3 regions of the Pectobacterium artocarpous genome follow, and region 2 is predicted to be linked to each of the others. Evidence: predicted binding sites of a transcription regulator. Region 2 holds the regulator's gene; each other region holds the start of a gene.
What was found. Region 2 encodes Fur, which represses iron uptake genes when iron is present. Its sites were predicted from a motif close to ATAATAATGAGAACNACTATCAA; they were not measured.
Positions count from the first base shown of each region.

Region 1: sodA (superoxide dismutase [Mn]) is a predicted target of Fur. The motif match lies at 3,776-3,798, and genes of this name have one in related genera.
Region 3: fhuE (ferric-rhodotorulic acid/ferric-coprogen receptor FhuE) is a predicted target of Fur. The motif match lies at 3,510-3,532, and genes of this name have one in related genera.

Region 1 is NZ_JBJXVK010000010.1:28,877-36,670, reverse strand. Features, by position in the region: gene ACKQAD_RS08405 (MltR family transcriptional regulator) at 1-272, shown strand, start outside; gene ACKQAD_RS08400 (YibL family ribosome-associated protein) at 364-726, shown strand; gene ACKQAD_RS08395 (methyl-accepting chemotaxis protein) at 843-2,732, opposite strand; gene sodA (superoxide dismutase [Mn]) at 3,065-3,691, opposite strand; gene fdhD (formate dehydrogenase accessory sulfurtransferase FdhD) at 3,928-4,761, opposite strand; gene exaC (acetaldehyde dehydrogenase ExaC) at 4,982-6,517, shown strand; gene ACKQAD_RS08375 (acyltransferase) at 6,731-7,723, shown strand; gene xylB (xylulokinase) at 7,754-7,794, opposite strand, start outside.
Region 2 is NZ_JBJXVK010000006.1:149,489-157,282, reverse strand. Features, by position in the region: gene nagC (DNA-binding transcriptional regulator NagC) at 1-133, opposite strand, end outside; gene nagA (N-acetylglucosamine-6-phosphate deacetylase) at 256-1,401, opposite strand; gene nagB (glucosamine-6-phosphate deaminase) at 1,421-2,221, opposite strand; gene nagE (N-acetylglucosamine-specific PTS transporter subunit IIBC) at 2,579-4,075, shown strand; gene glnS (glutamine--tRNA ligase) at 4,250-5,908, shown strand; gene fur (ferric iron uptake transcriptional regulator) at 5,971-6,420, opposite strand; gene fldA (flavodoxin FldA) at 6,749-7,276, opposite strand.
Region 3 is NZ_JBJXVK010000009.1:88,904-96,697, reverse strand. Features, by position in the region: gene ACKQAD_RS07980 (AAA family ATPase) at 38-400, opposite strand; gene ACKQAD_RS07975 (hypothetical protein) at 739-1,101, shown strand; gene fhuE (ferric-rhodotorulic acid/ferric-coprogen receptor FhuE) at 1,218-3,431, opposite strand; gene ACKQAD_RS07965 (GNAT family N-acetyltransferase) at 4,239-4,652, shown strand; gene ACKQAD_RS07960 (helix-turn-helix transcriptional regulator) at 4,682-5,371, shown strand; gene ACKQAD_RS07955 (cytosine permease) at 5,386-6,702, shown strand; gene azuC (stress response protein AzuC) at 7,344-7,421, opposite strand.

The sequences.
Region 1 (7,794 bases), on a different contig from region 2:
AAGATGCGGAGCTGTTAATAGCGCTGGGTGACGAACTGGCGCATGACGATGGTCATTACCGTTTTACCGACGATGAAATTTTGGGGCCCATCGGCGAGCTGCATTGCGTCACGGCGCTGCCCGCAGAACCCGCTTTGCCGTCGGGAGCCGACGCTGGCGATCCGCTTCTGGTGAACATGCAGCAGCAGCGCTATCAGCAGATGGTGCGTTCCACGCTGGTGTTATCCCTGACCACGCTGATTGCGCAAATTAGCCTGAAAAAGGCGTTTTAACGCGATTCCACCGTATCACATCACTGCGTCAGCCAAGAGTATAGTGTATGCTGTGCTCCGCATTGTTCTCCCGTTATACAGGTTATCTTTTATGAAAGAGCAGGAAAAAGCAGAGATTAAACGCCTTAGTGACCAATTGGATAAGCTGACGCGTAAGCAGGCCACACTGCTGGAACAAGGTGATGCTGAAGCTATCGCCCTCAATATGGAAGCGCGTGAGAAACTGACGACCGAAATTGAGCGCCTGCGTAACGTGAGAGAACAGAAACTCAGTAAAGAAGCGCAGAAACTGGCGAAGCTGCCTTTCAGCCGTGCGATTACTAAAAAAGAGCAGGCAGATATGGGGACGCTGAAGAAAAGCGTTCGCGGTTTGGTGGTGGTACACCCGATGACCGCACTGGGGCGCGAGATGGGCTTAAAAGAGATGACTGGCTACGCGCCGAAACCGTTCTGAGGTTGTTTCTCTGCGCAGACAGATGCAGGTGATGGACGCGTTAGCGTGATGGATTTGTTGATGAGGCCCCTGTTAAACAGGGGCTTTGTCGTTTCTGCTATCTTGCTGTTTTGGTATTAGCGCGGCGCGTGCAGATGATGCGTTTGGTCGGTAAACGCGATACCTGCTGGAGTATCATCATGCGGCGTGTTTGCCAGACGGAAGACGGAAACCGCCTGCTTCAGTAGTCTCGCCTGCTCTTCCAGCGAGTCGGCGGCGGCAGAGGATTGTTCAACCAATGCGGCGTTCTGCTGCGTAGTGCTATCCATCTCAACAATTGCCTGATTAATTTGGGTAATTCCCCGACTTTGCTCATCTGACGCGGTGGCGATCTCACCCATGATGTCATGTACCTGCGTGATCGAGGTGACGATGTCATCCATCGTTTTACCTGCGTTGCCGACCAGCGTCGCACCGTGTGATACCTGATTAACCGATTCAGAGATCAAGCCTTCGATTTCCTTCGCGGCCTGAGAACTGCGCTGCGCCAGATTACGGACTTCGCTGGCGACAACGGCAAAGCCACGGCCTTGTTCACCGGCGCGCGCGGCTTCCACCGCGGCGTTCAATGCCAGAATGTTGGTCTGGAAGGCAATGCTATTGATGACGGAGGTGATTTCCGCGATACGTTTAGAGCTGTTTTCAATCGCGGTCATGGTTTGCACCACGTTATTCACCTGCTCGCCACCCTGTCTTGCGGTTTGGGAAGCGCCGATAGCCAGTTGGTTGGCGTGGTGCGCGTTATCCGCATTTTGCTTAACAGTCGCAGTGAGCTGTTCCATACTGGCGGCGGTTTCTTCAACGGCAGCAGCTTGTTGCTCGGTACGTGATGACAGGTCCGTATTACCTGCGACGATCTCGCTGGAGGCGTTAGATATCTGGCTGACGCCGACGCGAATGTCGTCGATCATATTGTGCAGGTTGTTGTTCATTTTCGACATTGCACTCATCAACTGACCCAGCTCATCCTTACGCGTCGTGTTGACGGACATGGTGAGATCGCCTGTCGCGATTTTTTCAGCCATGTTCAAGGTGTTGCCCAGCGGTGTGGTGATCTGACGTGAAATGAACCAGGAAATCAGCAGGCCAAACAGTAGCGTAATCAATGCTGCAATGCTCATTTGCAGCGTGGAATTGTGAATGTCTTCCTGTGTGGTTGCCAGCTGATCGCTAAGCAGGGATTTAACCACGCTATTCAACTGGTTGGCGACAACCTGCATTTGCCCTGCCTGAGCCATCTCCTCCTGGTAGGCTGGCATGTAGGCCATAACCTGCTCTTCATAGTTGTTCAAGATTGTCAGAACGGGTGTCAGCGTTTCACGTTGTTCGGCAGACAGGCTCTGATACAGGAAGGTCAGTGACGTTTGTGCCGCATTAATGGCATCCATCAGCTTTTCTTCGGCTTCTTTATTGGTAGAAAGTAATAAACCACGAACGTGGTAGCGGACGGCAATCAGTTTTTGATTCAGGTCAGAAAGTAATAATTGAAGAGTAGTGTTGTTGTCTGCCTTTAATTGATCGTTGAGCTGTTGTAGAGGTTTTTCCGTTGTTGAAATATGCCAGCTTTCTCTGACGGCATCCTTTTTTTTCACGGCATTAATATAATTATTTTGTTTTTCCTTATAGCTGGTAATTAATTCGGGGATGTTGGCTATTTTCTTGGTGTCATTTTTCGGCCAGTTAAATTCTTTTGCCTTTTCAGCGAGTTTACTGATATTGGTAATGTGTTCGATATTCCTTTTTATATCATCAGGATTATAGGTGGTGCCGTATAATGCACGGTAATATTTAGCATGATTAATTTCATCATTAATATTGTTGCTTAAATTAACTTTATCAATACTGTCTTTCAGCGAGCTAATATACATAATGCCCGCGCCGGCAATTACCATGGTCATCAGCAGAATTAGGAAAAAGCCTAATCCTAATTTTTTACCGACTTTTAGATTGTCAAAATTCATCGCCATCACATCCCACCACTATCTGGTATTGAGTAAAATTCACTATCCCGATGCACACTAGATTAGCGGTGCTAGCATCTCGGATTACCGCTTGCCAAGCCTATTCCTGCAAAACAACATGATAAAAACCCGCAGTATATATCGGCACTTCACGCTGAAACTTTACGCACCAGTAAGCGGCGGTCTGTCGGAGAGAGGCTCAAAGATGAACCGGATATTGCCAGCATACATGTGGCTTGAAATAGGGCGGGGACAATAAAAAACTGGAACAACAGACTGTTATTCCAGTTTATATTCAAACGCAGAAGGAGCCTGATGGTATCAGGCGGCAAAAGGTTTTATTTTTTCGCGCCAGCGAAACGCGCCGCGGCTTCGTCCCAGTTCACCACGTTCCAGAATGCTTTAGCGTAATCTGGACGACGGTTCTGGAATTTCAGGTAGTAAGCGTGTTCCCAGACGTCCAGGGCAATGAGTGGGTAGCCAGAGGTACCAGAAATCGCTTCGCCCATCAGCGGGCTGTCTTGGTTTGCAGTAGACACTACGGCCAGTTTGCCGTCGTCTTTCAGAACCAGCCAGGCCCAGCCAGAACCGAAACGGGTTGCTGCTGCCTGCTCAAATTTTTCTTTAAACGCATCGACGCTACCGAAATCGCGTTCGATCGCTGCTTTCAGGTCACCACCCAGCGTCGTACCTGCTTTCAGGCCTTTCCAGAACAGGCTGTGGTTGGCGTGGCCGCCAGCGTTGTTACGCAGCGCTGCTTTTTTCTCAGCGGGGACTTTATCCAACTGCGCGATCAACTCTTCAACAGGCAATTTAGCCAGTTCAGGCAGAGATTCCAGCGCGGCATTAGTATTATTGACGTAAGCCTGATGGTGTTTGGAATGGTGGATTTCCATCGTTTCTTTGTCGAAATGCGGTTCCAGTGCGTCATAAGCATAAGGCAGCGATGGCAGTGAATAACTCATGTTTAGCATCTCCATGGTAAAAAAAATGTTACGGCACTGTAGTGTTAGTACCGCGTAAGCAATACGTTCATTATAGTTAATTAAATGATATTGAAAATGATTATTCTCGTTCTGATGTCATGAACCCTATTGCTTTACCTCGTGATAACAAACGGTTATGTCATTATTGCACTATGTAAAAACAAATTAATCTATATCCTGACGCCTGCAAACCGCGGTCACTCTTATGGTGTTGTTTACTTGCTCAGACGCTGCGGATGGGTGTAGATGGTCGCCTGTCCCGGTCGACAAAAACCGACCAGCGTCAGGTTGCAGCGCTCTGCGACTTCAACAGCCAGAGAGGTTGCCGCCGAGGCAGCAAACAGAATTTCCACGCCGCACATGGCAGACTTCTGAACCATTTCATAGCTGGCACGGCTGGAAACCAGCGCAGCGCCTTGCTGCCATCCTTGTTTCGCTCGGGTACCAAGCAGTTTATCCAGCGCGACATGACGGCCGACATCTTCGCTCCCCCCGGATAGTGTACCGTCTGGCGCGATCCAGCCCGCGGCATGCGTGCAACCCGTTATCTGACCGATCTGCTGCACGTCTCGTAGTCGCGCCAGCGCGCTATCGAGCCTACTGAGGGAAAATGTCTGCGTGAAGGGCAGTGGGGAAATGGGTTTGCCGATTTCCGCGAGCTGCTCTACGCCACATACACCGCAGCCTGTGCGACCATCCATCGCTCGGCGTCGTTCTTTTAGTCCGGCAAAGCGTCGGCTGGAAAGCTCAATCTGAACTTCGATGCCGTTACAGGCGGCCTGTATATCGATCCCGTAGATATCTGCCGATGATAGAATAATGCCTTCTGATAAGGAAAACCCGAGTGCAAACTGTTCCAGTTCTTTCGGCGAAGCCATCATGACGACATGCGATATGCCGTTGTAGACCAGCGCAACGGGCACTTCTTCCGCCAGCCAGTCAGACTGCGGTTGATGCAGCGAATCGGGATGATAGACCGAATGTTGCGTTGCGCCGTCAAGGGCGGCATCCGCGCGTAAATGAACCCCTTCCACCTGGCATACCTGCATGTTAGTAATCCTGGAAATTAAAAATATTATTTCACCGCGACCGAAGGGATGTGAATTTTTCTCGCAAGAAACTGTGCGTCAACTCGAAGAGTTGTCTTCTTCTCTGGCTGAATCCTGTCGCTAACTCAATATCCCGTATAGGCTTAATTTAACTGCTTACTGTTTGCCTCTTTTTTCACCGCGGCATGGCCGCTCACCCGGAACTGAAAAGGAGACTGAAATGGCGCATGATAATTTTGAAGGCCGACATGCATCTGACGAATACGGCTCTCTCAACCTGAAAAAACGCTATGACAATTTTATCGGCGGAGCCTGGGTTCCACCTGATGCTGGTCAGTATTTTGTCAATTTAACGCCAGTAACGGGCCAGCCGATGTGTGAAGTGGCCAGTTCATCAACACGAGATATTGACCACGCGCTGGATGCCGCTCACAAGGCAAAAGCGGAATGGGGTGGCATGTCGGTACAGGATCGGGCGTTGGTGCTTAACCGTATTGCCGACCGGATGGAGCAAAATCTTGAGCTGCTGGCGCAGGTGGAAACCTGGGATAACGGTAAACCGATACGCGAAACCAGCGGGGCGGATGTGCCGCTGGCGATTGACCACTTTCGCTATTTCGCGGCCTGTATCCGTGCGCAAGAAGGGGCGATCAGTGAAATTGACGGCGATACCGTGGCTTATCATTTTCATGAGCCTCTCGGCGTTGTCGGGCAAATCATTCCCTGGAACTTCCCTCTGCTGATGGCCTGTTGGAAGATGGCGCCTGCGCTGGCCGCCGGTAACTGTATTGTACTGAAGCCCGCCAAGCTGACGCCGATGTCGGTGCTGATTTTGATGGAGCTGATTCAGGATCTGCTGCCTGCGGGGGTCATTAATGTCGTGAATGGGTCGGGAAGCGAAATTGGCGAATACCTGGCGACGTCGAAACGCGTTGCGAAAGTGGCGTTCACCGGGTCGACCGAAGTGGGTCAGCAGATCATGAGCTATGCGGCGCAGAACGTGACGCCAGTCACGCTGGAGCTGGGCGGCAAATCGCCGAACATCTTCTTTGCTGATGTGATGGATAAGGAAGATAGCTTTTTTGACAAAGTGCTTGAAGGCTTCACGCTGTTTGCCTTCAATCAGGGAGAAGTCTGTACCTGCCCGAGCCGCGCGCTGGTGCAGGAATCTATCTACGATCGCTTTATGGAACGGGCAATCAAACGCGTTGAGGCTATTCGCATCGGCAACCCGTTGGACAGCAAAACCATGATGGGCGCACAGGTGTCAGCAGGACAGCTTGACACCATCCTTAACTATATTGATATCGGTAAAAAAGAAGGGGCGCAGGTGCTAACGGGCGGCCAACGCAAGGTGATGTCGGGCGGGCTGGCGGAAGGTTACTATCTGGAGCCGACGATATTGTTCGGTAAAAACAGTATGCGCGTCTTCCAGGAAGAAATTTTCGGGCCGGTGCTGGCGGTAACGACGTTCAAAACGATGGATGACGCGCTGGAGATAGCCAACGATACGGAATACGGTCTGGGTGCTGGCGTGTGGAGCCGTAACGGAAATATCGCTTACCGGATGGGACGCGGTATTCAGGCTGGGCGCGTTTGGACCAACTGTTACCATGCGTATCCGGCGCATGCGGCGTTTGGCGGCTACAAGCAGTCCGGTATCGGGCGTGAGAACCATAAAATGATGCTGGAACACTATCAGCAAACCAAGTGCCTTCTGGTGAGCTACTCTGATAAGCCGATGGGGCTGTTCTGATTTACTCACGCCATGCTGTTCCCGCCTGTTCTGGTGAGCACGCATGGCGTAAGCCAATAGGTTTTTTCCGTATGAGTCCGTCGTGATCGCTTAGATTTGCCCGATTGTTGAGCGCTGGTGGTTGATAATAGCAGATCGTTGATAATAGATTGTGCCAGCGCTTAACAACGGCTACGCTATTTTGAATAGCGCTTTGCTTTCAAGAGGTTGTGCATGACGGATAAGATCGGCTGGATTAATAACCTGCGGGCTCTGGCCTGCATGATGGTCGTTCTGATTCATAGCACAACGTACTCTATTACCGCAGGTGGTACGCCGGGCGATGGTCACTGGGATGTGGCGAATATCCTGAACTCTGCGTCGCGCGTCTGTGTTCCGCTGTTTTTCATGATCTCGGGTTACTTATTCTTTGGCGAGCGCAGCGCGGGGAAAAAACATTTCCTGCGTATCGGTTTATGCCTGCTTTTTTATAGTATGGTCGCGCTGATCTATATTGCGACACTCACGCCGATTAATGGTCTGAATTCATTGTACCATGCGCTGCAAAAACCGGTCTTTTATCACTTATGGTTTTTCTACGCCATTATCGTGATTTATCTGCTCTCCCCGCTTATTACCATCAAGCCAGTATCGGGCAAATATTTAGTGGTCTTGATTGTCTTATTGGCAGTTGTCGCCAACCCCAATACGGGGCGGGTGGAATTTGAAGGGTTTAAGTTACTGCCCGTGAATCTCTATATTTACGGCGATACGTTTTACTATGTGCTGTATGCCGCGCTGGGGCGTGCATTGGGAATGTTGGAAGTACCAAAGAAAATCGCGTTAGCCGCTATCCCGTTCTTTATCGCATGTGCCGCGTTGGTCGCGCTAGGGACTAAGCACCACACATTATTGAACGATACGTTTACCCAGACATTTTACATCTACTGTGGCCCGCTGGTTTTTCTGGCGGCGGTCAGCCTGCTGGTGGCGTTTAAGCACTTCTATAGCCAGCGGATTTTACCGGGCTTTGCCATCATTTCGCGCCATTCGCTGGCGATTTACGGCTTCCACGCGTTGATCATTCACTACCTGCGTACGCATGACGTGGTACTGCCATCCCACCCGGTTCTCGATATTTTGTATGTTTTCGCCATCGCGCTAGGAGCCAGCCTGCTGCTTTCGATGGCGCTACAGAAAATTGACGTGCGGCGTTGGGTGAGTTGACCGTTTGCCCGCCGTGCCGGACGAATCGTGTTACATCAACGGCTTAAGCTGCTGGTAGAGAGCCTGGAATG
Region 2 (7,794 bases):
CAAGCTGGCTCTGTTCTGCTATCTGAATTCGTGAGATGGGGCCTTGCTGGTCAATCAGGCGGTAAACCACCGCGCTGTTTAATTGCTTAACCAGATCGACATTCCCTATCTGCGCCTGTCCGCCTGTGGTCATGAAAAAGTTACTCGCTTCTTTAGGTATAACGCAGAGATAAATGCGTCGTCTTCGTCAACATGGAGCAAGCCTATCTCGGTTTACCCCACGTATGTCTGCTTTACCCCGAGACGTTTTTCACTTTATCCCCAAACCGGGTTACCGTTAACAAACGTCTTGAGAATGTGATAATCACGGTCAAAAGCGGTCAGGTTTGCCACTTTACCGCTTTCAATAGTACCTAACTGCTTATCGACGCCGATGGCGCGAGCGGGATAGAGCGTCGCCATTCGAATGGCTTCATCCAGTGCTATACCAGCTTGTTCGACGCTATTACGCACGGCTTCAATCATGGTCAGTGCGGAACCGCTTAGTGTGCCGTGCTCATCGACACAAATGGCATCACGGTAGTATATGGTTTTACCAGCAAAAATGAATTGGTCAATATCTGCGCCCGCCGGTGCGGTAGCGTCGGTAACCAGCACCAGCTTATCGCCCTTGATACGTTTACTATTGCGAATATTGGCCCAGTCAACGTGTCGCCCATCCGCGATAATACCGCAATAGACTTCCGGAGCGTCGTAAATTGCGCCGACCAAACCGGGTTCGCGGCCAGTCAGATATGGCATGGCGTTGAACAAGTGAGTCGCGAAACGAATACCGGCCGCAAAACCCTGCTTAGCTTGTTCCCAGGTTGCATTGGAGTGCCCGGCAGAGACGATAATCCCCGTAGCCGTTAGCTGACGGATAACCGATGGCTCGACCTCTTCCGGTGCCAGTGTGATTTTTGTAATGGCATCCGCGTTAGCGCACAGAAAATCGACAAGCTCTTGCGTGGGCTGGCGAATAAAGGCGGGATCATGTGTACCTTTCTTTATCACGTTCAGCCACGGGCCTTCGAGATGTAGCCCCAGCGCCTGATGCTTATTCTGCGCCAGCCAGTCTCTCATCACATCGATGCTGTGTTTCATGAACGCATCGCTGGAGGTAATCAGCGTAGGTAAAAAACTGGTACAGCCTGAACGCTGGTTTGCCTGCTGCATGATCTCCAGCGTTTTGACGGAGATCGTGTCCAGTGAGTCGTTGAACTGCACACCGCCGCAGCCGTTCAACTGGAGATCGATAAACCCTGGCGCGAGAAATGCGCCGTTCAGGTCGTGTTGTTCAATGCCGGCAGGGAGCTCGGCAAGTGAGCAGACTCGCTCGATCAGCCCATCGGCAATCACGACGGCGTGATTATCCAGAATCTGATGGCCGGTGAAAATCCGGCAGTGGGTTAACGCGTACATCATCGACTCCCGCGATCGGTTAGAGGTTCTTCATACTTTCCGTTTCTAACTCACGGAAATACTTAACAGTTTTTACCTTTAGCTCCATCGTGGAAGGCTCATCGCACACCATGATGGCTTTGGCATGCAGTTGCAGACAACTGATCGTCCACATATGGTTAACATTGCCTTCTACCGCAGCCTGTAGCGCCTGCGCTTTGTTGCGGCCGGTCACCAGAATCATCACTTCTTCGGCATCCAGCAACGTACCAACGCCAACGGTCAGCGCAAATTTAGGGACCAGACTGACGTCCCCGCCAAAGAAACGGGAATTCGCGATGCGGGTCTCTTCCGTCAGCGTTTTAATGCGAGTACGGGAAGCCAGAGAGGAAGCGGGCTCATTGAAGGCGATATGTCCATCATTACCCACGCCGCCCATGAAAAGATGAATTTTTCCGTAAGACTTTATTTTCTCTTCATAACGGTGACATTCTGCTGTGGTGTCTTCTGCGTTGCCGTTCAACAGGTTAATGTTTTCACGCAAAATATCAACGTGATTGAAAAAATTCTGATGCATGAAGGTATGATAGCTTTCTGGATGGTCGGTCGGCAGGCCGACATATTCATCCATATTGAAGGTGACAACGTGTTTGAAGCTCACTAAACCTGCTTTGTGCATGGCGACCAGCGATTTATAAGCCTCCAGCGGTGAACTGCCTGTCGGTAACCCAAGAATAAAAGGGCGCTCTGCGCTGGGCTTGAAAGCGTTAATCTTTTCAACGATGTGGCGGGCTGCCCATTTTCCGACGTCTGCGGCGGTAGTTAAGGGAATGAGTCTCATCAGCACTCTCCTGATTTTCAAGTGGAATGAATTGCGTTATTGCGTCAAGCGCCAGTTGCGCGTGTTGTCTATGCATTAAAATTAGTCTACTCCGTTTTTTTTAATCTTGAAATAAGTTGGGGTTTTATTCAGGTATAAACTTTTAATATGCAGTTTTTGGGTGATTTTTATCACATAATTACGGGGTTTAATTTGTGTAGCGAATTATTTTTCTTACACTCCCCCTAAGAACCACCGCTGGTCACGTTTTTTGGCAATGACATTTTCAACAGCGACGTTTTTCGGCAGTGAAATTTATTGGCAGGTTTGTTTGCCCCACAACATTTCATTTATCTCGCAAAGGTAAGAGAGGGAAAAGTGAGTACTTTGAGCTATTTACAAAAAGTCGGCCGGGCGTTGATGGTGCCTGTCGCGACGCTGCCTGCTGCCGCTATCCTGATGGGGATTGGTTACTGGATTGATCCGGTTGGCTGGGGAAGCGAGAACGCGCTGGCGGCACTCCTCATCAAATCGGGTGAGGCGATTATCGGGCATATGGCGGTGTTGTTTGCTGTCGGTGTTGCTTACGGCATGTCGAAAGATAAGGATGGTGCGGCGGCATTGACCGGCTTTGTCGGTTATCTGGTGTTGACTACGCTGTGTTCTCCGGCCGTTGTCGCTATGATCCAACGGATCCCTGTTGAACAGGTGCCCGCTGCGTTTGGCAAGATTGAAAACCAGTTCATCGGGATTTTGGTCGGTGTGATGTCCGCCGAACTGTATAACCGCTTTAGCCAGGTTGAACTGCCTAAGGCGCTGTCGTTCTTCAGCGGACGCCGATTGGTCCCTATTCTGGTTTCTTTCCTGATGATTCTGGTGGCGTTCATTTTAATGTACGTCTGGCCGGTGATTTACAATGCGCTAGTGTCGTTCGGTGAACATATCCAACAGTTGGGCTCGGTGGGCGCCGGGGTTTACGCCTTCTTTAACCGTTTGCTGATTCCTGTTGGGCTACATCATGCGTTGAACTCTGTGTTCTGGTTTGATGTCGCGGGCATCAACGATATTCCTAACTTCCTAGCTGGTCAGCAGTCTATCGATTCTGGCAAAGCCGTGGTGGGGATCACCGGACGTTATCAGGCGGGCTTCTTCCCGATAATGATGTTTGGCCTGCCGGGGGCAGCGCTGGCGATTTACCACTGCGCCCGCCCTGAGAACAAAAGCAAAGTAGCTGGGATCATGCTGGCGGCGGCATTTGCCTCCTTCTTCACCGGGATCACCGAACCGCTGGAGTTTTCCTTCATGTTTGTGGCCCCGGTGCTGTATTTCCTACATGCGTTACTGACCGGTTTTTCCGTCTTTGTCGCGGCCAGTATGCATTGGATTGCCGGCTTTGGCTTCAGTGCCGGTCTGGTGGACATGGTGCTGTCCTCACGCAATCCACTTGCTACACAGTGGTATATGCTGCTTGCACAAGGGCTGGTATTCTTCATCATTTACTATGTGGTGTTCCGTTTTACCATCATGCGCTTCAACCTGTTAACGCCGGGACGTGAACTGGCCGTGAGCGGTAGCGAAGCTGATGGATATGACGTGAGTACCGCGATTGCAAGCGAGAAATCAGGCGATGCAGCGGTACTGGCGCGGGGTTACTTGCAGGCGCTGGGCGGCAAAGCCAACCTGATCGGCATTGATGCCTGTATCACACGCCTGCGTTTGAATGTGGCAGATTCCTCTCTGGTTGATGATGCGCAGGCGAAGCGTCTTGGTGCGGCGGGCGTGATTCGTCTGAATAAGCAAAGCGTCCAGATTGTCGTTGGCACACAGGCTGAATCGATAGCGACCGCGCTGAAAGCGGAACATAACAAGGCGTAATATGACGGCGTTATATGTTTAACGTGCTGTTGTGTCGATGAAATAGATAGGGCGAGATAGCAATCTCGCCTTTTTTTTCGTTATGAATAATTAAATGAAACTAACGGTTGTTTCCCAGCGTAGCTTGTTGGATCATTGTCGGTTATACGTCGTTTTAGCATTGAGGAATGAAGAATGAGTGAGGCTGAAGCCCGCCCAACCAACTTTATCCGTCAGATTATCGATGAAGATCTGGCGTCCGGTAAGCATGACCATATTCAGACGCGTTTCCCGCCAGAGCCGAACGGCTATCTGCATATTGGGCATGCCAAGTCTATTTGCCTGAATTTTGGTATCGCGCGTGACTATCAGGGGCAATGTAACCTGCGCTTTGACGACACCAACCCGGTAAAAGAAGATATCGAATACGTTGAGTCGATCAAACGTGACGTCGAGTGGCTGGGTTTTTCATGGAGCGGCGATGTTCGCTATTCTTCTGATTATTTCGATCAACTGCACGCGTATGCGGTTGAGTTGATCGGTAAAGGGCTGGCTTACGTTGATGAACTGACGCCCGAGCAGATCCGTGAATACCGTGGTACGTTGACGGCGCCGGGCAAAAACAGCCCTTACCGCGACCGTACCGTGCAGGAAAATCTGACGCTGTTTGAAAAAATGCGCAACGGGGGATTTGCGGAAGGTACGGCCTGCCTGCGTGCAAAAATCGATATGGCATCGTCCTTTATCGTAATGCGCGATCCGGTGCTGTACCGTATTAAATTTGCCGATCATCACCAGACGGGTAACAAGTGGTGCATCTACCCGATGTATGACTTTACCCACTGCATTTCCGATGCGCTGGAAGGGATCACGCATTCGCTGTGTACGCTGGAATTCCAGGACAACCGTCGTCTGTATGACTGGGTGTTGGATAATATCACCATTCCTTGCCATCCGCGTCAGTATGAGTTCTCTCGCCTGAATCTTGAATACGCGATTATGTCCAAGCGTAAGTTGAATCAACTGGTTACGGAAAATGTCGTTGAAGGATGGGACGATCCACGTATGCCGACTATCTCTGGTCTGCGTCGTCGCGGTTATAGTGCGTCTTCTATCCGTGAATTCTGCGTGCGCATCGGCGTCACGAAACAGGATAACAACGTGGAAATGGCCGCGCTGGAATCCTGCATCCGCGACGATCTGAATGAGAACGCCCCGCGCGCGATGGCGGTGTTGGATCCGGTCAAAGTGGTGATCGAGAATCTTCCAGCCGGGCATGAAGAGTTTGTCACGATGCCAAACCATCCGAACAAGCCAGAAATGGGCTCACGTCAGGTTGCATTCAGCCGCGAAGTTTACATCGATCGCGCTGATTTCCGCGAAGAGGCCAACAAACAGTACAAGCGTCTGGTGTTGGGTAAAGAAGTGCGTCTGCGTAATGCCTATGTGATCAAAGCCGAGCGTATTGATAAAGATGAGCAGGGCACCATCACCACGATCTACTGTAGCTATGATGCGGAAACGCTGAGCAAAGATCCGGCTGATGGCCGTAAAGTGAAAGGTGTGATCCATTGGGTTTCTGCGGCACACGCGGTGCCAGCGGAGTTCCGTCTGTACGATCGCCTGTTTAGTGTGGCAAACCCTGGCGCAGCGGAGGACTTCCTGTCGACGATTAATCCAGACTCACTGAAGATTACGCAAGGTTTTGTAGAAGCGAGCCTGGTGCAGGCGGAAGCAGAGAAAGCGTATCAGTTTGAGCGCGAAGGTTACTTCTGTGCCGACCGCGTTTACTCCAGTGCAGAACATATGGTGTTTAACCGTACGGTTGGACTGCGTGATACCTGGGTAGGCTAACGCCACCAGTAAGAAGACAAAAATAAAACCGCCTCGGCGGTTTTATTTTTTATGCGGTCGATTTATCGTGTTGATTCGTGCAGGGTTTCATCCTCGCGGCAATCCCCTTCACTGCAATGCCCATAGAGATACAAACTGTGGTTGGTCAGTTTAATGCCGTGTCTTTCTGCGATCTCGCGTTGGCGTGCTTCGATAGATTCATCGCGGAATTCAATGACTTTGCCACAGTCGAGGCAAATTAAGTGATCGTGATGATGCTGCTGTGTCAGTTCGAAAACGGATTTACCCCCTTCGAAGTTATGACGAGTGACGATGCCCGCATCATCAAATTGGTTGAGTACGCGATAGACGGTAGCAAGACCAATCTCTTCGCCCATATCAATCAATCTCTTATATAAATCTTCCGCACTGACGTGGTGACAGACAGGATCCTGTAACACTTCCAGAATTTTCAGTCTTGGAAGAGTGACTTTCAGGCCGGCCTTCTTTAATGCGATATTGTTGTCAGTCATGCGGGTTTAGTCCTGTTGCTTACTTATCAATGGAGGCTGCCTAGCCTATGACATCGGTCGGCGCAAAAATGTAATAGCGTCCCAATTATAGAACCGCACATACAAAATGAAAACAAGGGAATGTTAACAATATTGTCCCCATTCACACTACTGGTATATAACGCAATCCGTTGTTGATGAATGAGGAAATGGTGAAGCACATATAAAACCGATGGGATTATTGTACAGGTTTACTGATAGAAGTTAAAAAAATGTATCAATTATTATGAAAGATTTTACCTATCAATGTTATTTTGGCTCTGATAGTGATTATCAGAGCCAACGTGGTTTACCCAACCAGCTCTTTCAGATTCAGTTCATCGCTGATCTGTTTCACCCACGTTGTTACGCGTTCGCTGGTCAGTTCAGGCTGACGGTCTTCATCGATAGCCAGGCCGATGAAGTGATTGTCGTCGGCGAGCCCTTTAGAGGCTTCAAAATAATAGCCTTCTGTTGGCCAATGGCCGACAATCGTCGCGCCGCGAGGCTCAATAATGTCACGAATGGTGCCCATGGCATCACAGAAGTATTCTGCATAGTCTTCCTGATCGCCACAGCCAAATAGGGCAACCAGTTTCCCAGTGAAATCAATTTCTTCCAGTGAAGGAAAAAAGTCATCCCAATCACACTGAGCTTCACCGTAATACCAGGTTGGAATACCTAGCAGCAGGATATCGAAACCTTCAAGGTCCTCTTTGCTGCTTTTGGCGATGTCATGAACATCCGCAACGTTGGTGCCTAACTGCTGTTGGATCGTTTTGGCGATGTTTTCAGTGTTACCAGTATCACTGCCAAAGAATATTCCGATGAGTGCCATGAATTGAATAACCTCTTGATTCCTAATGGTATGGTGTAATGTTTCACCCACTTATCCATTAATAATAACAGACACTCACATCAGGAGAAACTCGTATCGGTAAGGAGGCGTAAATCAAGAACATATGAAATGCGGAGGGCAGTAAAAGAAACGAAGCGTATCCCTGCTGAGGCCAAATTCCACATAATTGATATGGATTATGTCATCGTCTAGGAGCAAATGCACATATCCTTAAGTGTATTTTTATGTTAACAATAATGTTTCATTTTTTATGAATGCGCTTTTTATTTTAAGGGCTAATTTCGGTTGTAATTGAAAGCAGGCTTTTGTTTGTAATAAATAAAAGTCACTTCACGGTACGTTACTATTCATGAGAATTAAAAGCATACAAAAGATAATGTTTTTATCAAATTGAACACTTGTGACATTTATTGGGAATATTCCTAATAAATGAAGGCAAGAATTATACCCATTTACAGGCGAGGTGATAAAAATACGGAGGTATTTTTTATCCTTTT
Region 3 (7,794 bases), on a different contig from region 2:
ACGGCATGTCATCGATTCCCCGAAGCGATGTTAACCCCTACTCCACCATTAGCTCGCGCAGCATACGCTCAGGATTATTCAGGAAAGCACGCGTGACTTGATAGTGCTCCGTGTCCTCATACGCGACCTGCTGTATTCCCTCTTCACTAAACTGAAAGATAGTGGCATCGGGGTACGCCATCAGAATCGGAGAATGGGTTGCGATCACAAACTGCGATCCTTCACGAATAAGTTCATGCATACGGGCGATCGCAGCCAGTTGTCTGCTGGGCGACAGCGCCGCTTCCGGTTCGTCAAGCAGGTAAATCCCTTCTTTGCCAAAGCGATTAAGGTAAACCTCGAATGAGGCCACCTTTTCATGTGCAAGTGCGATTCGGCTAATGTATTGCGTTGAGATCATTCGCAGTCTTCCTGACAGGTAATGATGATGGATAGCATGTTTTCCCCATTACCTTAGCAAACGAATAACAAGCGTCAATGCCTGACGCTTATCCCCTCATCTACAGGTCATATTGTGTATTACCCTACTTACAATTAAGTTTATTTAACATGCAAAAAAAACATATCAACACTTAACATAATTAATAATGTTAGCAATCGATTATTTATCTGCAAGGCATGAAAAATACACACAAAAAAAATTAATTAAGGGAGAATAAAATTACACAATTCGTAGACACAAAAACCACCGCTGGAAAAGTATTCCCCGCATCATGACAGTGGCTTACCAGAGGTAGCATGAGTGAATGCGGCACGATAAAAATCAATTTCCTCAGTAATTACAGCGCCAATATCCCTATCGCAGTCAATATTCATCACGTTGCTTTTAATGCAGCGGTAGATATTAACCTGCTTGATAAAAATCTCAATGCAACATTTGGCTCTGCAACCGTCAGTTTTGACGGTATTTCAGCAGAGAATATTCGTTATCATGAAGAAAATTCCAATAAGCTGCATAATTACAAAAGCGGAAATGCTTTGTTCCTGGATAATTTAACGTATCAGGGGCTTAATGTCCAACTGCAACTGTGGCCAGTTGCAGATAAAACATTATCCTATATTCAAATCCCAATACTGTCTTTCTGGTTATCCACAGGTTAATTAGCAACACATTCCTCGTTCATTGATGAGATGAACGAGGCAACATAATTAAAACACACGTAATATGACATCGACATGTTGAACCAATACGTAATTCATCAGCTCAAAATATCAACTTAGAAATTATAGTTGACGGTCACGGAGACGTGACGCGGCGTACCATACACGGCATAAGGTGCAAGGTAGTCATAGTACTCTTTATCAAACAGGTTGTTGATATTCGCCTGCACCGCCAGTTGTTTGTTCACCTGATAGCGGCCAAACAGGTTAACCAGCGCGTAGCTGCCCTGATCGACGCGCAGCGTGGTGTTTTGCGGGCCTGAACCTTCCTGCCAGATGCCATTTTGCCAGTTCACGCCGCCGCCAACGGTTAAATCCGGCAGCGTTGGCAATTGGTAGCGGGTAAACAGCTTGAACGATGTGCGGGGCTGTTCTGGATTGACCGACTTACCGTCCTGATCGTCAACAACATAGCGCGAACCGCCAAACGTCATTTGCAGGTTGTCCGTCACCGCGCCGTTAACTTCAAATTCAATCCCTTTACTGACGACACCATCGACTGAACGGTAGGCAAATTCTCCTCCACCGCCGGGAATCGCGATCCCTGTTGATTGCCCCACGTTATCCTGCTCAATGCGGAAAACAGATACCGACGCCGTCAGGCGGCTGTTATACCAGTCCCCTTTAATGCCCGTTTCATAGTTTTTACCTGTCGTCGGAGACAAATATTTTTTATTCATATCTTTCTGCGTTTGCGGTTGGAAGATATCGGTGTAGCTGGCATACGCCGACCAGGTATCGTTAATGTCATATATCAGACCCACATAAGGCGTCACACGATTGTTGCTGGTATCTCCCGTCGAACCAATGATGCTCCAATCGGTATAACGCGCGCCTGCAATCAAATGCAGCGGATCGGCCAGAGATAAGCGGGCCGTGGTATAGAGCGATTTTTGGCGCGTGGTTGAGTGCTCATAGTCCACCCAGGGACCCCAAGATGGATCGGCAATGTTGCCATTCCAGTTATAGTAATTGCCCATACCTGCTGAGCTAATCGTGGATTGCGTGTTATAGAACTGGCTACGTTGTCGGTTGTAGCTGCCACCGATCACCAGTTCATGCTGGCGCCCCAGTAGCTCGAACGGGCCGGAGGCATAGGTATCGATCGCATCAACTTTACGGGTGCCCTTATTCCATCCACCGTAAGCACCGACATCATTACCATACGGATCAACAAGCAGCCCCGTATCTTTATCTGGAAAACCATTGACATACATCAGCTTGGAATCGAAGTTGGTTTCGCCATGCGTCCCACTCATGCGCACCTGCCAGCCGTTATCAAAACGCTGAGTCAGATCGGCAAAGACTTTTCTCGACGTTTTATCGGAGTAGCTCCAGTTCGGTGCGGAGTTAAATTTGTTCCCAAAATTCGTCGAGCTGCCATCGGTAAACCATGTTGGCAACCCCCCCCAGGTTGGGCGATCTGTATTGTGTTCCTGATAGTCATAACCAAGCGACAGCGTGGTTGAATCAGTCACATCGGCATCGATCACGCCGTAGAGGAATTTTTTGCGGCTGTGGTAACGATCAAGCCAGGTGTCGTTATCCTGATAGCCCGTAACCACGCGCCCGCGAACATTGCCGGATTCGGTCAGCGGCGCAGACAGATCGGCTACTATCCTCTGTTTATCCCACGAGCCGTAGCTGCCGGATACAGAGCCTTTGAATTCGCGACTGTCCGTATGCTTGCGTATCATGTTTACCGCAGCAGAAGGGTTACCTGTCCCCGTCATCAACCCGGTCGCTCCGCGCACGACTTCGATACGATCATAGATCGCCGTGTCCGAGCCAGAATCACCAAAGTCCCAGATTTCGTTCACCACCGTCGGAATACCGTCGAACAGATAGTTAGTGATACGGAAACCGCGAGCGAAATACGTCACGCGTTCGGAGTCGATAATTTTAGAGGATACGCCGGTCGTGTTCGCCATGACCTCACCAATCGTTTGCAATTCCTGATCTTCGATACGCTGCTGACTGATAACGCTCACCGACTGCGGGATATCACGCGGCGTCAACGTCATCTTCGTTCCGGCATTAGTCACTTTCACGCTGTAATCCTGCGGGTCGCTGACCTCTGCGTTGGCATGAGCATTCGCGCTGACGACGAGCGTATCGCCTGAGGCAGGATTTTCTTCGGCAACGACTTGAGCAGGCAGGAAAGAGGTGGAAATCAACAGGGTAAGAAGAGAGACGCCGAATGGTTTTGCTCCGGCCAGCGAAGAATCACAAACGCGTGTTTTTTCCGCGCGAGTAACGCCAAAAGACATGGTATATCCTCGGTTAACTGGTGATGATTTTGGCGAGATGCTGAGGCGTTTCTTGTCAACATTTGCACACAAAAGTAAATGATAACTATACTCATTATTATTTTTATTTCAATTTAATGGTTAATTCATTTAAAATACAAACAGATAGAAAAGAATAAATCGCCATACTGCAAAACAAGGCATGTTACAAAAAACACATCCAGGGCATTTACAGCAGCCCCCCAGTCGCACGGGAAAAGCTCCAGGCCGGGCAGTCGCAGCTCACAGCATAAGGCTTTAACGACATGCAACCCGCTCTCCGGCAAACGTGAAGGGCAAACATGGCGTACGACGAGTGCTTCCCCTAACAACGTGATGAGATGCCGTCACCATTCCATGAAAAACAGTAACAATGTCGCCTTTTTATATAGGTGCAACATACGTTGGCGGAGGTGATGAACGGGAGAAAAATGGAACGCCAGCGAAACAATGATGCATTTCGCTGGCATAAACCGGGCGAAGCGGTAAGTTAATCAAGGAGAAAAATAGAGAGTAAACTGCTCATAAAAAACATATTTTCGACAAAACAGACATTTTCATTATAAATTATCTGGTACTTTCCCTGGTGAGGCTAATACGTACTGACTTTCTGATTTTTACCAGCATACAATCAACAAATATCAGATTATGTTTCTTATCATAGAGCGATACAGCAACCTAAGAACGGGTGAAATCCACTCTTGTCTAAATATGTTCGATATGATAAAGAGAAACATTCATACATATTAGAAGTATAATTTAGCGCGCTAATAATGAGGTTTTACTGTAATGAATCTACATATTACTAACACACCAGATTCAGATGAAGAAGAATTTGTAATAGCAAGTCTATGGAAACACAATGAGCAGTATGATGCTGTTGATATTTCTCCTCTCTTTTTAAATTTCAAAGACGATGAGAATAATATTATCGCAGGGTTAATCTCCAGGACCTGGTGGGGAGCATTAGAAGTTCAATATCTTTGGGTAAGCGAGAAACATCGTAAAAGCGGTCTTGGCCGTCAACTCATGCAGGCGGCTGAAAAAGAAGCATTAAATCGTGGTTGCCATCTGGCTTACGTAGATACATTCGAGTTCCAGGCCAAAGGGTTCTACGAAAAACTGGGATACAAAGAATACGGAAACCTGCCGGGATATGCGCACAAACATACTCGACATTACTTAGCTAAATTGATCCGTTGAATTAATTCTGGCCTATTAGGGAGGGCAGGATGCCATCATCACAAAAAAACATGACTGATTATATTCGTAATCTGATTATTATGATGGAGTGTTTAAATGAACCTTGGGGTATTAAAGACTTATCATCACGCCATGTTTACATGAACAAAGCCGCTTACCTTTATACCAGTACACCAACGCGTTTTGATATTGAGGGACGACTAGATGATGAATTTCCTGCCAGTTGGGCAGAACTCTCTGACGATTTAAAAAAGCATGACAGGTTGACAGAAAATAGTGAGCAGAGAGTCACTGTCATCGAAACACACTATTGGTATGGGAAGAAAACACTGACACCCTTCGTTAGCGAAAAGATCCCCATCTTTGATGAAAATAAGCGTTGCATTGGGACGATGTGGAATGCCATTCCTCTGGATACGCGCTCTCCGCTCATCTATATAGACCAAAAGAAACCGACCACGCTACAAACAGAATTAACAACCAGTATTTTCACTCAATCAGAACTGGATATTATATTTCTGCTATTGCAGCGTTTATCAAATAAAGAAATTGCCAGAAAGATGAACGTATCACCGAAAACAATAGAGAACAGAATATATAATATGTATCAAAAAGCAGAAGCACATTCTTTACCTCAATTTGAGGAATTTTGTCGCCATCTTGGAATCGATGGTTATATTCCTAACTCTCTCATAGAGAAAGGCATTCAATTTATATAAGAGAACATATTGATATGGAAAAAATAGATGATTATCCCGTCAGCCGCGTCCCGCTGAGTGTTCGGTTGCCTTTTTTAAATGTGGCATTAGTCCACATCGGCATGTTAACCGCGCTAGATCAGTTTATGTTAGGTGCGGTGCTCGGCCATTCCATGACGCTAAGCCAGGCATTTGTCGCCATCTTTATTGGCAGCGCCATTTTTGGCGTGGTGACGGTGGGTCTGGGCTACGCGGGGATGAAAGAAGGCATGTCGGGCAGCCTGCTCGCACGCTGGTGTGGCTTTGGCCGCATTGGTTCCGTCCTGATTGGCCTGGTTATCGCCGTTAGCCTCATCGGCTGGTTCGGTGTCCAGAACGCCGTATTCGCCAAAGCGCTCAATTTTGCGATGGCGGATAAACTCAGCTTTGGCTGGTCTGCCTCCCTATCGGGTATTGCGCTGACGCTGCTGGTTGCCTTTGGTTTCAGGGCACTACGTTTCACAGCCAAAATCGCCGTACCGATGTTTGTTATCGTCGTCGGCTATATCTCAATCATGACGCTCTCCGGCCACAATATTGCCGAGCTGATCGCTTCTGCGCCTAACGGTGCGGCAATTTCCATTAGCGCCGGTGCGACAATGGTCGTAGGCGGCTGCATCGTCGCCAGTTTAATTACCCCAGATATGACGCGCTATTCCCAAACAGGAAAACACGTTTTCTGGATGACGATGTTGTCGATTATCGTCGGGGAATTCATTGTGAATGGCCTCGCCATCATTATTGCCCGCGCGCTCAATACCGCAGACGTTGTAACAATCATGTCTCAGGCTGCTGGTGGTATCGGGCTGATTGCCGTTATATTTTCGACACTGAGAGTAAACGATATCAACCTTTACTCTTCCTCATTGGGAATCGCCAATGCTATAGAAGGCGTCACGGGGAAAAAATTACGCTATGTCTCGATCACGCTGGTGATTGGCCTCATCGGCACAGCGCTTTCCGTCGCCGGTATTTTGGATCGCTTTATCGATTTCCTGACATTATTAGGCGTGCTATTCCCCCCCATTATCGGCGTGATGCTGGTTGACTATTATATTTTACGCACTCACAGGGCGCTGCTCGATGCCAGCCGTGCCGAAGGCCAATTACCTGACAGCGCACAAACACCTCTGATTGGTTGGCCTGCTATTATTGCCAGCATTGTCGGTGCCATCGTTGGATTAGCCTTCGAGTGGGGCATACCGGCATTTAATTCGTTACTGGCAGCCAGTTTGCTTTATTGGCTAATAAAGTATTACACCAATAGCCATGTGTATTTTAGGAAACTCGAACATAACCAAAACGTAAAATGAAACAGGTAACAAGACAAAATTAATCTATATCGGCCTCTTCTTACAGAGGCCGATATATTTTTTACTTAAGAAAAATAGATCCTAAATAATTCTAATTACATGCAGGCGGCGACGCAGTGAATCCACAGAGCTTACATCAGTAAGTGACTGAGGTGAGAGAGAAAAGCCAACGTACAGATAACTTGAAATATGACGGATATAGGCCATGATGGCCTTGGTATGGGCCTTATCTATCAACGGAAATATCCTTCCGTAAAATAATAAAACTGTGATGGTTTCGATCGTGGTCGTTTTTATCGTTCAACCTACGGCAGCTAAAGTGTAATACAGCCCAACCAGAATAACACTGGCCGTCTGCTGAGAACCACGACGCTTGAGCCAGGTGTTGGTGCCAGTACCAATCTCCTCCACTTCTCTGTCCCGTTCGATCAGGCTTCGCAGCAGGTGCGGCTACAACAGCGTCCGGCGGTTCCCAGACAGTGGCGCGATGCAAATCACCGTCAAATTCCGTGGCATAGTACAGAGCAGATCAGCCATTACCCGCTTCCCTGGGCTAAAAAACGATCCGGCAACCATGCCGATCCCATAAAAAAGCAGGCCACCATTATAATAGCGGCCTGCTTCATGCATAGCACAGATTCTTAGAACAGTGCGCCGGGCGGAACGTCTTTATAAGTATTCAGGTAAGCCGCCAACATTTTTTTAAAGAAATTACGCACTTTTTTCACCTTGTTTTACCTAGCTCGTTATTCTGATGACGCGATGGAGTTGCTCTTGCCTTACTTGGCAGTGGACTGCCTTATGGTGGTGAATTGTACAACTCCTGTTGTTCAAAAGCTAATTTTTTGTGACATCTATCACACAATTAAATTCACCGCGGCTTTCACTCAGTTCACCTTCTCCCCATGCTGATTTTCTTTTGTTGCGAATCACTACCCTCAGTGACCACTACGCCGCTGGCTATGCTATGCTCATGATGAAAGGCGAAATTTTAGTCACTGCCCGTTATTAATTGAGCACCATTCACTGTCGGTTAGCACACTTTTTTTTGCGCGCAGTCACCACGGTTTCGCCATTGGTTATTCGCTGATG